Regions from separate parts of the Alteromonas lipotrueae genome, predicted to be linked through region 2. Evidence: predicted binding sites of a transcription regulator. Region 2 holds the regulator's gene; the other holds the start of a gene.
The links. Region 2 encodes FliA, which starts transcription of late flagellar genes. Its sites were predicted from a motif close to CTAAAGNTNNNNNNNNNNNNGCCGATA; they were not measured.
Positions count from the first base shown of each region.

Region 1: a site for FliA is predicted at 1,968-1,994, ahead of KYS23_RS07970 (VC2046/SO_2500 family protein). Genes of this name have one in related genera too.

Region 1 covers NZ_JAESDJ010000004.1:231,456-239,258, forward strand. The annotation lists gene KYS23_RS07960 (EF-hand domain-containing protein) at 19-261, opposite strand; gene trhO (oxygen-dependent tRNA uridine(34) hydroxylase TrhO) at 324-1,319, opposite strand; gene KYS23_RS07970 (VC2046/SO_2500 family protein) at 1,404-1,889, opposite strand; gene KYS23_RS07975 (response regulator) at 2,082-3,725, shown strand; gene KYS23_RS07980 (hypothetical protein) at 3,725-4,054, shown strand; gene KYS23_RS07985 (ATP-dependent 6-phosphofructokinase) at 4,240-5,235, shown strand; gene KYS23_RS07990 (LytR/AlgR family response regulator transcription factor) at 5,415-6,242, opposite strand; gene KYS23_RS07995 (sensor histidine kinase) at 6,239-7,318, opposite strand; gene KYS23_RS08000 (Mpo1 family 2-hydroxy fatty acid dioxygenase) at 7,438-7,803, opposite strand, start outside.
Region 2 covers NZ_JAESDJ010000001.1:546,381-554,183, forward strand. The annotation lists gene flhA (flagellar biosynthesis protein FlhA) at 1-455, shown strand, start outside; gene flhF (flagellar biosynthesis GTPase FlhF) at 485-1,876, shown strand; gene KYS23_RS02320 (MinD/ParA family protein) at 1,873-2,739, shown strand; gene KYS23_RS02325 (RNA polymerase sigma factor FliA) at 2,736-3,467, shown strand; gene cheY (chemotaxis response regulator CheY) at 3,504-3,887, shown strand; gene KYS23_RS02335 (protein phosphatase CheZ) at 3,922-4,686, shown strand; gene KYS23_RS02340 (chemotaxis protein CheA) at 4,699-6,918, shown strand; gene KYS23_RS02345 (protein-glutamate methylesterase/protein-glutamine glutaminase) at 6,949-7,803, shown strand, end outside.

The DNA of each region.
Region 1 (7,803 bases), on a different contig from region 2:
TTTAACATTCAGTTAGTATTAATATTCCCACCAACACTCTTGCCACCACTCAAGGAATTCCTCAAAGTCGATATAGCCGTCGTTATTGCTGTCTATTAATTTAAAACCTTCCTGCACATGGCTGGCTTTTGTTTTTGGCGAAATAACGGTTAATAACTCGATAAACTCCGTTAAATCAATTTGACCATTACCATCTTGGTCGAAGAAGGTAAAATCTTTCTTTATTTCTTCAATTTTTTCGTCTGAAAGTTGAGCGGTCACGCGCTTTCCCTTTTTTTAGCAACTACATAGAGGGTGAGTGTAACGCCGTTATTGAGTAGTGTCTATGCCTGATTTTCTCTTGCTTTTAACGCGCGTTCACGTTGCAAACGGGCTTTTTCTTCACGCTTTTGTTCCATGGTGATTCGCGCCTCTGTACCCACGTGTTCTTGCTGTCTCATCTTCGCAAGATTAACTTGTTTTTCACGTTCACGAAAACGAGAAAGTTGATCTTCTGTATGGGTACCAAAACAATGCGGGCAGCTTACGCCAGACTCATACTTCTCACTTTGCATGTCTTCATCTGTAATCGGTAAGCGACAGGCATAACATTGATGATAATCACTTTTTTCAAGGTCGTGATTCACAGCCACACGATTATCAAATACAAAACAATCGCCTTCCCACAATGATTCTTCTTTTGGTACATCTTCTAAATATTGAAGAATACCGCCTTCCAGATGGTATACCTCGTCAAACCCCTGCTCTTTTAAATAGGCCGTAGATTTTTCACAGCGAATACCGCCGGTGCAAAACATGGCTACTTTTTTGTTTTTCTCTGGGCTTAATGTTTTAGCGACATATTCTGGAAACTCGCGAAAAGTCTCCGTTTTTGGATCGATAGCGTGCTTGAAAGTGCCGATTTCGATTTCATAGCCGTTACGGGTATCTATCACGGTGACGTCGGGATCGCTAATTAACGCGTTCCAGTCACTAGGTTTCACGTACGTACCTACGGTTTTACGCGGGTCGATACCTTCAACACCCATGGTGACGATTTCTTTTTTAAGCTTGACCTTGGTGCGATAAAAAGGCTGTTCTTCGTGAAGTGACTCTTTACAAGAGATAGGATTAATTCTCTCGTCGGCGTTAAGATATTGGAGTAACCCATCAATACCTTCTCGCGTGCCTGAAACGGTGCCATTAATGCCTTCGCTGGCAAGTAAAAGCGTACCTTTAATGCCATTAGATTCCATGGCAGTTAATAGTGGTTGACGCATGGCCTCAAAGTTTTCAAGCGCAACGAATTTGTACATCGCGCAAACGATATATTTAGACATAGTAATTTACCTTTGCTAGTTGGAACGTAAAACCAGTGCAAAAATGCGGCGCGCACTATATCAAACCAGTTTTAAAATTTCCAGTTAGGCAGCAAGAAAGGATTCAGACTGCTCAATAATGTCACTAAGCATTGTGTTGTCTTCATCAATAGAGGTGGAATAAGTAGCGGCAATGCGCTTTTGAGTGGCTAACGAACAGTTCGTAATAATATCTTGGCTAATTTTCTTTGCGTCATTGGTTTGTGCAAGAGGTACTGGGTGCATTTCATTGTGAAGACGTACTTCGTCAAACTGAAGTGATGTGGGCTCTTGTAGTGCTACTTGATGCGCTATTGTTTGAGACAATCGATTCATGTGCAACCAGTCTGAGTCACTCGCAAAAAGTGGGGTTTTGCGATAGAAATTAAGTGCTTCTAGCCGTTGCGTAATGTCATTAGTGGCTTCGTTTTCGCTAAGACTTTCTATCGATATCGTGTCGGCAAGCGCACTTTGTTGCATTGCCAAATACAAAGCAAAAAGCGTGGCATTACCCGCTGCTTTTGACAGGGTGCCGTTCCATTCCCATGCCATGCTGGGGTCTATGGATTTTAATTGATTTATATCGTTATCAGACACAAAAATAGGAAGATTTAAAATTCATACCTATGGTGTCGGCAAGATAATGTTTTTCTTAAGCTTATTCTTGCTCTAATCGTTATTTTAAACAATCATGTATAGAACCTCTCAAGTAGTTAAAGTGTCATGGTTATCATTGGATGAAAAATGAACTTTTCGAATAAGCAGGTGCTTATTGTTGAAGATCAACGCCCTTTTCTCTTACTGCTACGTGGATTATTGCAATCCATGGGCGCAAGTGACGTTGTCACCAAATCTTCTGCGGAAAAGGCTTTGTCTCTTTGTAAAAAACAAAAATTTGATATTGTTGTTTGCGATCTTCATTTAGGGGTAGACAAAAAAAACGGTTTCGAGCTTATTGAAGAGCTTAGAATAAAGCGTTTAATTAAGCCCACCACCGTATTTATATTAATTAGCGCTGATAGTGCGCGTCCTATAGTACTTGGCTCTATTGAACGACGCCCTGATGATTATCTTATTAAGCCTTTTTCGCAGGTACAACTTAAAACACGTATTACCCGCGCCTGGCAAAAACGACAATTTTTAGGGACAGTCTTGCAAGAGGTGGCCAATGAAAATATCAACAATGCCATCGATTTGTGTGAAGATCTTATTAGTGCGCCATCGCCCTATAAAGGCACGTGTGAGCAGTTGTTAGTTGAACTGTATTTGCGCCTGGAACAAAACGACAAAGCGTTGGACGTCCTTACGCCCTATTTAGAAGGAAAACCAATAATTTGGGCCAAAGTTGCATTGGCAAAAACCTATCTCGCCTTAGGTAATTACGATAAAGCCATTGGTATTGCCGAGGATATCGTTAAACGCAATCGTTTCAATGCAGAAGCACATGATGTATTGGCTAAAGCCAATGATGCAAAGAACCAAGGTGAAACTGCAATTACTGCGATTAAGCAGGCTATAAAGCTTTCGCCCTTTTCACTTCCTAGGCATTTTAGTGCATGTTCAATTGCCCGTAACCATAACGATTACATTTTAGCCTCTACTTCTAGTTTAGCCATTTGGGATCTATCTAAAAGAACCGTGCATCAAAACAGCCTGCATTGGTGTGGTTTTATTCGAAGCTTGCTTGATGTCGCTGAATATACCGACGACAAACGCACACGAAACCGCTATCAACAAGAGGCTTTACTTGCCCTACAACGAGGTAAGTTTGATGAAAATATATTACGTATAGACGAGGATTTTGATGTCAGTATTTTTGGCAGCATCATTAACGCACGTGTTAATGCTATTGATGGGAAAATGCTGGATGCCAAAAAGAACTTGGCGCAATCACAAGCTGCTATAGACGAAAAGTACACCACGCCACCAATCGCATTTATACCCGATAGCCTTAAAGTCATGTACGACCTTGGTGAATTTGAAGATGCACTGCAACTTCAAGACATTATTAAACAGCAGAATTTAGAATTCGATTCCAACAGTAACTTTTTATTACATTCAGAGTCTGCTAAAGCCCAACAAAATCTTACAAACTATCAGCAGTTTAACCGTGAAGGCATTCAGCTTTACCAACAAGGGCAGTATGAAAAAGCAAAAGACTCCTTTGCCCTTGCACAAGGTTTTTCGCCAGTAAATACCGGTGTAGCCCTTAATCTATTGCAATGCTTATTACAGATATTGAGTAAAAACCAAAAGCCAGACCCTGATTTATTCAGAGAATGCCGACGACTTTATAAACTTATTGATGACATGCCACTAAAGGCCCAACACGAAGAAAAATACACCACGCTTCGCAACGACTTAGACACCTTTATGGGGACAACATAATGACAATAACCCAATCAAAAAACATCTGTGCTCTTGCTAGCCTACTTTCAGCTTTAGCACTCAACGGATGCAGCCAAACACCACCTTGTGAAGACATTGTAGAAGTAAATCGCCAATTGCATGTATGCAAAAGTTTGTCGAAAATTATGAATGACAACCGCTACCCGCAGCAAGCTATGTCAGCGAAAAAACGTTATGAAAGTGAATGCGAGAACTTCAGATACTATCGCGATGATTACGACACTATTTGTAAAGGAGACCAACAAGCCATTGGAAAAAATACGAAAGCGGTGGTTAACAAGGAAAGTTTGCCCCCTAAAGATCACTAAGTAGATGGGTCTTTTTTAATACCCAGCTTTATTATGGAATGCCGTGCCTGCACCTTACAAACACGACTAGGTTTTATTGGCGGTGTGGTTTTGATTTAGCCATGTTACGGTATGGTGTAGCGCTTTGTTCGTAGTATCATCTATTTAATGAGGCGTTATCAAGTAGACGAGAAAAGGATATAAACATGTCGAAACGCGTTGCAGTGCTAACTTCAGGTGGTGATGCACCAGGAATGAATGCTTGTATTCGAGCTATTGTTATAGCCTGTGAGAGACAAGGGTTCACTCTGTTTGGTTATCAGCATGGATATAATGGCTTACTTGAGCAAGAGTACGAAATACTTGCGCCTCAAGCAACGCACAACCTCATACAACAAGGAGGTACCGTGCTGCACAGCGCCCGCTGTGAACCGTTCAAAACCGACGAAGGTGCAAAAACTGCGGCGACTAACCTTACTAAACTAGAGATTGATACCCTAATTGTGATTGGCGGCGACGGGTCTTTTAGAGGCGCTGATCACTTAGCAGATTTTTGGCACGGTCAAATTATTGGTATTCCCGGCACAATAGATAATGATGTTGCTGGCACTGATGCCACCATTGGTTATTACACCGCTATCGATACCGTTGTCTCATCAGTCGATAAAGTGAGAGACACCGCAGACGCTTTTGAACGCATTTTCATTGTAGAAGTGATGGGCAGACACGCCGGCTTTCTTGCATTAAATTCAGCCCTCGCCTCGGCAGCCGACTATGTTATTTTACCAGAAACGTTTAATCAATGTGACTTAGAACTAGACAAAATTACTGAGCAAATTGAGAAGAGAAGACAACGCAAAGGCGCAATTAGTTTTATCATAGTGGTAGCTGAAAATGTCTGGCCTGGTGGACTTAACGATTTGGCCGACAAACTGGTATATAAAACCCAGTCTGAAGTTCGCCCTGTTACGCTAGGACATGTACAGCGAGGGGGGTCACCGGTAAGTCAAGACAGGTTACTTGCTACTAAGTTAGGCACTTATGCGGTGAGTTTAGTGGGCAGTGACACCAATGGTATTATGGTAGGTGAACTCAATGGTACGCCTAGTGAAATTGCCTTAACGGAAACATGGGAGAAAGATAAACCCTTAAATCCTTCGAGCATGGAAACTATGCTTTCTATCATGAATGAACGATATTAAAAACGTTCATTACATGATAATAGGCGGCAAAAAAAGTTACGCATAACCAAATTTAATTTGTTAAATTAGTAAGTTAGCTATATTCCTTTACGCACATAAAAATGCCCGATTTCTCGGGCATTTTTAATCAGCTTTTTTTCACTACCAGCTGAAAGCTAACGCGCTCACGGCTTTTAGCTCTACATTTTCATAGCGGCTTTTACTTTGTCTCTATGACTTCGACTTACTTTTAGTTCGGTGTCATTTTGCAAAATAAGGTGATATTCACCACTAATATGACTTACCAACTTTTTCACGAAACGAATATTGGCGATAGCTGAACGGTGCACTCTAACAAACCATTGAGGGTTAAGCTCTTGCTCAAGCTCCTTCATGGTTTTACGCATAATGTGCATACCATCTAATGCGTGAACACACATATAATCACCCGCGGCATCTATCCACTGTATGTCTTGTACATTCACTCTGGTGACTTCAGAACCATCTTTGATGGCTAAAACATCTGGGTAAGGGTTGGTTTCTACCGGTTCACCATTAGCAAGCTTACGTAAAATTTCTTCACAATCGTCGCCAGTAAGTTCAGCCACTAAATTCACTAAGCGTTTAGACTGCTCATCTTGATGCTGTGTGGCGAAGTATTCTCTCACTTTCACTAAGGCATCTTTAAGGCGTTCGTCATCAGCTGGCTTTAATAAATAATCTAATGCATGTACATCGAATGCTTTAATCGCATAACTGTCATAAGCGGTGACAAACACGACCATTGGAATAGGCTGATTGAGCTCTCGCAGCTTATGAATAACCTGAAAACCATTTAGCCCAGGCATTTGAATATCAAGAAATACTAAATCAGGCCGAAGTTGTGAAATGCTACTTACCGCTTCTAGCCCATTTTGACACTCACCAAGTACCTGAATGTCGTCATGACGTTCTAGCCTAGCGCGAAGTCCACGGCGGGCGAGTGGTTCATCGTCTACCACTAAGGTTTTAATTACTTGCTTTGTCATGCGCATACATCCTTTACTTCATAGGGAATACGAATTCGAACCCGTACGCCCGACGGCTGATTATCTTCAATAGAAAATGCGAAATTGCGTTGATACAGTGAATGCAATCTCTCTTTAATATTTGCCAGTCCAACACCATTTTCACGGCTTAACTGACCATCTATAATGTCGGCACCGGGCCCATTATCAGCCACATCCATTAGCAAATCGTTTCCAAACGCTCGGGCTGTTATAGCAATTTGACCGCCGTTCTCCATTTTAGAGATGGCGTGCTTAACCGAATTTTCAATAATAGGCTGTAATATCATGCTAGGAACAAGTGCGTTTTCACATTCTTCATCGATATTCCAAACCACTTCTAGTCTGTCATCAAATCGCACTTTTTCAATCTCAAGATATAATCGCAAGGCTTTTATTTCTTGGCCTAAAGGTACTCGCTTAATGGGGTCGTTATCCAAAGAATAGCGTAAAAAGTCGCTCAAGCGAGAGACCATCGCTTCTGCAGTATCGTTTTCTTTTAGTAACACCAAGGTAGAAATAGCGTTTAACGTGTTGAACAAAAAGTGAGGATTGAGCTGATAGCGCAGCATCTTAATATGTGCCTGATGAGCCATGGTGCTGGCTTTAAGCGCATTTTGCTTTTCTTTTTGTAACATCTGGAAGTTTTTAATGCCGAAGTAAACGCCACTCCAACAGCCCACCATGATGAGCGAATTAATAGTATTGGTAAAATACATATACCACGCATCGGGCCGATATCCGTGCTTGTAAATTTCCCAATAGTTTATGTTTTTAACCACAGCCCACAATAACGCTATCAAGTAACAGGACGCTATCACTGTCAACAGCATGTTTAACGGCGACTGTTTTCTTGCCCAGCGATAAACGTATCGCAATGGAATAGTTAGCAACCAGCCAGCGTACGCATTGAGTAATATTATAAATACCCAAATTGGTCGTACATCGTGAAGAAACGAGCCAATATAATAAATGATGGCAAAACCTGCCCAGCCTGCGCTGTGCAAAGTCCAAAATAACCTTTCGTTACTTTCAATAACGCGCTGAAAGCGGCTCACATGTTTACCAGTGGTTGAATTGATTGATAGATTATACGCAAGGTAAGCCCCTTGCGGAGCATCTTGGTCGTACTTCATATGCGACTTGTCGCACGCTTTGCTAAGATTAGTGACTGCAACTAATAACTAATATTCAATCTCTTAAGCCAATGCATCCACCACCATGCAGGACCCACAAGTAAAAATTGAAGATCTTCTAAAAATGAGGGCTTTTTACCTTCAATTTTATGACCTATAAATTGCAGTATCCACATTACAATAAACAGTGATAGACAGAACAGCCAAACACTTACGCCATAGTAGGCAATCAAATTAATACCACCGAAACAAGCTATGGTAAGCAGTGTCATGGCCGCGCCAATTGGCCCAGACAATTTGAAATAATAAAATAGGATTGGAATGGCGATAATATGCGCCCACGTCACATTGAAATCGGCAATGAAATCGGGCACCGGTACGGCCCAAATAAGTCCTAAAGTGACAAA
Region 2 (7,803 bases):
TATTTGAAGGGGTGCCTATTCGTGACATGCGTACCATTGTACAAACCCTGAGCGAATACGGCCCACGTAGCCAAGACCCAGATGTACTGGTGTCTGCGGTACGAATTGCGCTTAAACGTCTAATCACCCAAGAAATTACCCAAGGGGCGAAAGAGATACCCGTCATAACCTTGGCGCCAGAGTTGGAACAGATGTTGCACCAGTCATTACAAGCAGGTGGCGAAGATGGCGCTGGTATAGAACCAGGACTGGCCGATAAGCTGCAAAAATCATTGCAGCAAGCTAGTCAGCAACAAGAATTAGAAGGTGAGCCTGCGGTACTTCTCACTTCCGGTATGTTGCGCCCCGTACTATCTCGCTTCTTAAAGTATTCGGTCGCGGGTTTACATGTACTTTCCTATCAGGAAGTACCCGACGATAAGCAGATAAAAATAGTCAGTTCGGTCGGTCAATAATCTGACACTGGGTGATTGGAGAGTTTTCAATGAAAATCAGACGTTTCTTTGGCAAAGATATGCGAGAAGCTTTAAGCCAAGTTAAAGCGGAATTGGGTAGCGATGCCGTTATCATGTCGAACCGAAAGCTTGCTGACGGTATCGAGCTGGTAGCCGCTTACGATAAAGAGCCAGAAGCCAAACTGTCGATTAAAAAGCCTGCACCTAGAGCACCAGGTCAAGCGAAAGCGGCTGTACCTAGTCTTAGTGAAATCATCGGTGATGATGGTCCAGATAGCTTAAAAGCACTGTTGGAAAAACAACATGGTGGCAGCATTCAAAGCTCATCTTCAGCACCTAGTGCCAACGCTCAGCATGCCAATCAAATTGCCTCGCACTTAGACTTTTCAGAAGCCTTTATCGACGATGTAGAAGCAAATCAAAACACCTCTGAATTCCCTAGCCATCAGGCATCTAGCCTGAATGAAAGTATTGATAAAAGCAGAGCTCCTCAGTCTGACGAATTGTCTCAGATTAAAGAAGAGTTGGCGTCACTACGAAATGTACTTCAATACCAAGTGGCCGATTTGATGGAAGCAAAAAGTCGTCGTCAGCAACCTGTACATCACTATTTGATTCAGCGTCTAACCGATATGGGACTGAGTCAATCACTGGCAGAGCAACTAATTAGTTACACGCCGTCGCATTACAACGAGCGTGACGCTTGGGTTTATCTTTTAAACCTATTGGCTAATCGCATTAATGTGACAGGTAACGATATACTTACGCAAAAGGGCGCAGTTGCGTTAGTGGGTCCTACCGGAACAGGTAAAACCACCACAGTCGCTAAATTAGCTGCTCGCTATGCACAGAAATATGGTGCTGACTCCGTTGCCATGATTACGATAGATACCTATCGTATTGCAGCGTTTGAGCAATTAGCCACATATGGAAAAATTATTGGCTGCACAGTGCGTAAAGCACAAAGTAGTGAAGAATTATCAGATTTATTGTTTCAATTACGCCATAAGAGACTAGTGTTAATTGATACGGCAGGCTTTAGTCAGCGAGATAGTCGATTAATTAAACAGATAAATCAATTTGATAACGGTCAAATGCAGCCAGTGAAAAAATACCTAGTAGCGCAAGCGAATACCCAATATGCTGCGTTACAACGTATTATAGATGCGTACGAAGGGGTGGAACTTAGCGGTTGTATCTTTACAAAGCTTGATGAGTGCTACTCTCTAGGCGAAGTGCTTAGCGCAGCGGTGGAGTACCAGTTACCTGTCAGTTATGTAACAGATGGACAGAAAGTTCCTGAAGACATTAAGATTGCAGAAGCAAAATCTTTAGTATCTGCTGCTGCAAAGCTTTATAAAAAGTACGGTTTGAATCATACTACTAGTAACAATGTGGTTAAAACAGCACGAGCAGTATGATTGATGATCAAGCGAGTAGCTTACGAAAAATGAAGCAATCACGATTAATCAAAGTTATCGCCGTCACCGGAGGTAAAGGTGGCGTTGGTAAAACAAATATTACGCTAAACACGGCTATTGCTATGGCAAAGCAGGGAAAGCGGGTAATGGTATTGGATGCAGACTTAGGTCTGGCCAATGTGGATGTAATGCTAGGATTGCGAGTAGAGAAAAACCTCTCCCACGTATTATCTGGTGAGTGTACCTTGGACGATGTTCTCGTTACGGGCCCTCACGGTATAAAAATAGCACCAGCCACATCAGGTTCTCAATCAATGGCAGAGCTATCACCAACGCAGCATGCAGGGCTTATTAGAGCTTTCAGCGAATTGCGTTCGCCCATTGATGTGCTTATCGTCGATACCGCAGCAGGTATCTCCGATATGGTGCTAAGTTTCTCCAAAGCCTCTCAAGATATTATGGTGGTAGTGTGCGATGAGCCTACTTCACTCACCGATGCCTATGCGTTAATTAAAATTCTTAACAGAGAGCACGGTGTCTTTCGCTTCAAAGTGGTCGCCAATATGGTCCGCGATGTTAGAGAAGGGCAGGAACTCTTCAGCAAACTATCGAAAGTAACAGGGCGATTTTTGGATGTTGCGCTAGAATTGGTGGCAACGGTTCCTTTTGACGAGAACATACGACGAGCGGTACGTAAGCAAACGTCAATTGTAGATGCTTATCCAAGTTCTCCTGCGGCAGTGGCGATTAGCCAGCTAGCAGCCAAAGCAGCATCTTGGCCTATTCCTGCGCAACCAGGAGGTCACTTAGAGTTTTTTATTGAACAACTAATAGCAGATAAAGCAGTAGGAAGTCAGCGTTGAATAGCAAAGCAGCCGCTTATCAACAGCAAACGGACAAGTCACAGTTAGTTGAGCGTCACGCTTCGCTGGTGAAGCGAATAGCACACCACTTAATGGCGAGACTGCCAGCCAGTGTACTTGTCGACGATTTAATCCAATCCGGTATGATTGGACTGCTAGAAGCTGCACGAAATTTTGACGGTTCCAAAGGCGCAAGCTTCGAAACCTTTGCGGGTATACGTATTCGTGGCGCGATGCTTGATGAAATCAGAAAAGGTGATTGGACACCTCGTTCCGTGCACAAAAACGGACGAGCCATTACCGAAGCAATCTCTCAAGTTGAAGGTGAAACTGGTCGTGACGCGCGAGATGTTGATATTGCAGCTAAAATGAATGTAAGCATGCAAGATTATCATCAAATGCTTAACGAAGTGAATGCCGGTAAATTGGTGGGGATCGAAGATTTAGGGGTTTCTGAAGATGTTATTTCTACAGAAAAAAACCGAGGTAGCGACGCGCCGTTAGAAGATTTGATGCAAGGGGCTTTCCAAAAAGCGCTAGCACATGCTATTACTACATTACCCGAACGGGAAGCGATTGTACTTTCTTTATACTATGATGAAGAACTGAACCTTAGAGAAATTGGCGAAGTTCTTGATGTTAGTGAATCGCGAGTGAGCCAAATTCATAGTCAGGCCATGTTAAAACTCAAATCACGAATGAAATCGTGGCAAGTTGACGAAGAATAGAAATTAATAACAATTAACCCCTCATTGGAGGCTATTTTGGATAAAAGTATGAAAATTCTCGTGGTTGACGATTTTTCTACCATGAGACGTATCATAAAGAACCTGCTAAAAGATTTGGGTTTTGCCAATATCCAGGAAGCGGACGACGGTAACACCGCGCTACCTATGCTACAACAAGGTGATTTTGACTTTGTTGTAACAGATTGGAATATGCCAGGTATGCAAGGTATCGATTTATTACGCGCTATACGTGCAGATGATAAGTTGAAACACCTACCGGTTCTTATGGTGACAGCAGAAGCGAAGAAAGAACAAATCGTTGCCGCAGCGCAAGCTGGTGTGAATGGTTATGTTGTTAAACCTTTCACTGCCGCTACGTTGAAAGAAAAATTAGATAAAATCTTCGAACGTTTAGGTTGATCCAGACGCTCACCAGAGAAATGAGGTTTACTGGATGTCGACAAATGAAAGTGTCTCTATAACGCTCGAAGAAGCCAAAAAATTGGTAGCGTATCTTGAAGAGGGCGATAACGCATCAGCGAACGCTGTCTTAGAAGCTGTTTCGATGAAAGAGTCCATTGAGCTCTTTGCTGAAGTTGGTAAATTAACGCGTCAACTTCATGACTCGTTAAATAACTTCCAAATCGATGAACGTATTAAAAATTTAACCGTTGATGACATTCCTGATGCGCAAACGCGACTCATGTACGTTATCGAAGAAACGGAAAAAGCTGCCAATACCACCATGGATGCAGTTGAAGAGAGTATGCCAATTGCTGAAGTGCTCTCTACCCGCATCGAGAAAATCATGCCGGAGTGGAAAAAACTGATGAATCGTCAACTTGAGTTGGGTGAATTCAAAGTTTTATGTGCAGATTTAGACGAATTGCTAGAAGACGGATCGAAACAATCGGCTAAGCTTACATCATTGCTTACCGAAGTGTTAATGGCACAAGGTTACCAAGATCTTACCGGTCAAGTTATTCGCAGAGTGATTGAACTCGTAAAAGAAGTGGAAGATAGCTTAGTTAATATGCTTACGATGTTCGGTGAACCCGAACAGGCGGAACTAGGCAAGCCATCTGAAGCGAAAGTCGAAAAAGTTAACAAGATCGATAGTGTCGAAGCCGAAGGTCCAATTATTGATGCAGACCAACGCGATGATGTTGTATCTGGCCAAGATGACGTAGATGATCTTTTGTCTAGCTTAGGTTTTTAGGGGAGCGGGCGCATGGCGTTTGATGTTGACGAGGATATATTACAGGACTTTCTAGTTGAAGCTGGGGAGATCCTTGAACAATTACAAGAACAGCTCGTTGATCTGGAAAATAATCCTGAAGATGCAGATTTACTTAATGCTATCTTTCGTGGTTACCATACCGTAAAAGGTGGCGCCGGCTTTTTGTCGCTTACCGAATTAGTTGAAATTTGCCACGGTGCAGAAAACGTTTTCGATGTAATGCGAAACGGACAACGTACTCTTACGCCTGAATTAATGGACACCATTCTTCAGGCCACCGATGTAGTCGTAGAGATGTTTGAGCGTGTTAAAGCGCAAGAACCCCTAGTGCCTGCAGACGCAAAACTTGTTGATTTGCTACATAAGTTAAGCACCCCAGAAACCCCAGACGAAAATATCTTTGGTGACAGCAGTGACGCGGTTGAAACTCCTGTTGCCGAGGAAGAGTTCGCGTTGGAAGAAGCGCCCGTATCTGAAGGGCCTGCTGATAGTGGCGATGGCGGCATTGACGAAATTTCTGAAGATGAATTTGAAGCCTTGCTTGATGAACTTCATGGTTCGAGTGCGCCGGGCAAACCTGCGCCTAAGGCAGAACCAAAAGCGGCTGCACCGGCAGCCGGTGGTTCAGGTGATGATATTACCGACGATGAATTTGAAGCACTGTTAGACGAACTCCACGGCAAAGGTAAATTCAAAGAAGAAGAACCAGCGCCTGCGGCTGCACCGAAAGCGGCAGCACCTAGTGGTGAAGAAATTACCGATGATGAGTTTGAAGCACTACTTGACCAATTACATGGCTCAGGGCAAGGGCCTACGGCTCAAGGGACTGAGCCTGAAGCAAATACACCGCCTGTAGATAAAAAAGCGACGGAAGCGATTCAGAAGGCTAAAGCAGAACAATCTGCCGCTAGTACGCCTGCTAAATCAACGCCTGCCGGGAAAGCACCCGCACCTAGTCCAGCAGCTAAGAAGACGGCAGAGCCGGCTAAACCCGCTACTAAAAAAGACGATAAAAAAGCAACGCCTGCTCCTCCTCAAGCAGAAACCACAGTACGTGTTGATACCAAACGCCTAGACCAAATTATGAATATGGTTGGCGAGTTAGTATTAGTACGAAATCGTTTGCTGAGTTTAGGAATAACCAATGCCGACGAAAGTATGTCGAAGGCAATTGCTAACCTAGATGTGGTAACGGGCGATTTGCAGGGTGCGGTTATGAAAACCCGTATGCAGCCAATTAAGAAAGTGTTTGGCCGCTTCCCTCGCGTTGTTCGAGACTTAGCACGTACTTTGAAAAAAGAAATCACCTTAGAATTAGAAGGTGAAGAGACAGATTTAGATAAAAATCTGGTAGAAGCACTTGCCGACCCACTGGTTCACTTAGTGAGAAATTCGGTAGATCACGGTATTGAAATGCCAGATGATCGTGTGGCTACAGGTAAAACTCGAATGGGAACCGTGAGACTATCGGCTTCTCAAGAGGGTGACCATATCCTACTTACCATCGAAGATGACGGTAAGGGAATGGATGCAGAAAAACTAAAAGAGATTGCTATAAGCCGAGGTGTTTTAGACGCCGATGCGGCTGCGCGTATGTCTGATGTTGAAGCGTTCAACCTTATTTTTGCACCAGGGTTCTCAACCAAAACTGAGATAAGTGATATCTCGGGTCGTGGTGTAGGCATGGATGTGGTTAAAACAAAAATTAACCAGCTTAACGGTACTATTAATATTGATTCCCAGCTTGGAAAAGGTACTCGACTCGATATTAAAGTTCCACTAACGCTTGCGATATTACCTACCCTAATGATTGTGGTTGGCAAACAAACATTTGCGTTACCGTTAGGAGCGGTCAACGAAATTATCAATATGGACATCAAGAAAACCAATACGGTTGATGGCCAATTAACCATGATAGTTCGTTCTAAAGCGATACCACTGTTCTTCCTCGGAGAATGGTTGATCCGCGGACCTAAAAATATAAGCAAAGAAAAAGGTCACGTCGTCGTGGTTCAAATAGGCACCCAGCAAGTTGGATTTGTTGTTGATGCGCTAATAGGCCAAGAAGAAGTGGTTATAAAACCATTAGATGCCTTATTACAGGGAACGCCTGGTATGGCGGGAGCAACTATTACATCTGACGGTGGAATTGCACTCATCTTAGATGTCCCTAGCTTACTGAAGCGTTATGCTCGAAAGCCTTTAAAGTAATACGGCGTAACAGATAGGAAATTAACATCCATGGTCTTTAAAGTCCTGGTCGTGGACGATTCTACTTTTTATCGTCGTCGAGTTCGTGAAATTCTCGACGATGATAGAGAACTTGAAGTTATTGGTGAAGCTCGTAACGGGCAAGATGCTCTAGACAAAATAGATACACTGCTACCTGATGTAGTTACAATGGATGTGGAAATGCCGATAATGGATGGTATTTCGGCGGTAAAAGCCATTATGGAAAAACGGCCGGTGCCTATTTTGATGTTTTCGTCTCTTACGCACCATGGTGCGCAAGCAACGCTAGATGCGTTAGAAGCCGGTGCATTAGATTTTCTGCCAAAGAAATTCGAAGATATCGCCCAAGACCGTAAAGATGCAGCACGACTGCTCTGTACAAAAGTGAGATTGATTGCACGGCGTGGTGTCGGCATAAAACGCCCTGTATTAAAGCGTATTGAAAGTAGAAAGTTCCCTGATAACGCGCCAAAACAAGCGTTTTTCAAAAGTTCTAGTCTACTTAGCGGAAGGAAAGATGCCACGAGGCAGCCCACAGTTTCCTCGATTAAGGCTTCTGGTAAAAGGTATAAGTGTTTAGCAATTGGTGCATCTACGGGTGGTCCAGTGGCATTGCAGAAGATATTGGTATCACTGCCATCAGACTTTCCTTATCCAATTGTACTGGTACAACATATGCCCGGTACCTTTACTAACGCATTTGCACAGCGGCTTAATTCTCATTGCGACATTAGGGTTAAAGAAGCTGAACATGGCGACATATTAAAACCAGGGTGTGCTTATTTAGCCCCCGGTGGCAAACAAATGTTGATAGAGGGTTCCGGCTCTCATAAGAAAGTAGTAATTACCGACGCTAACCCGTCT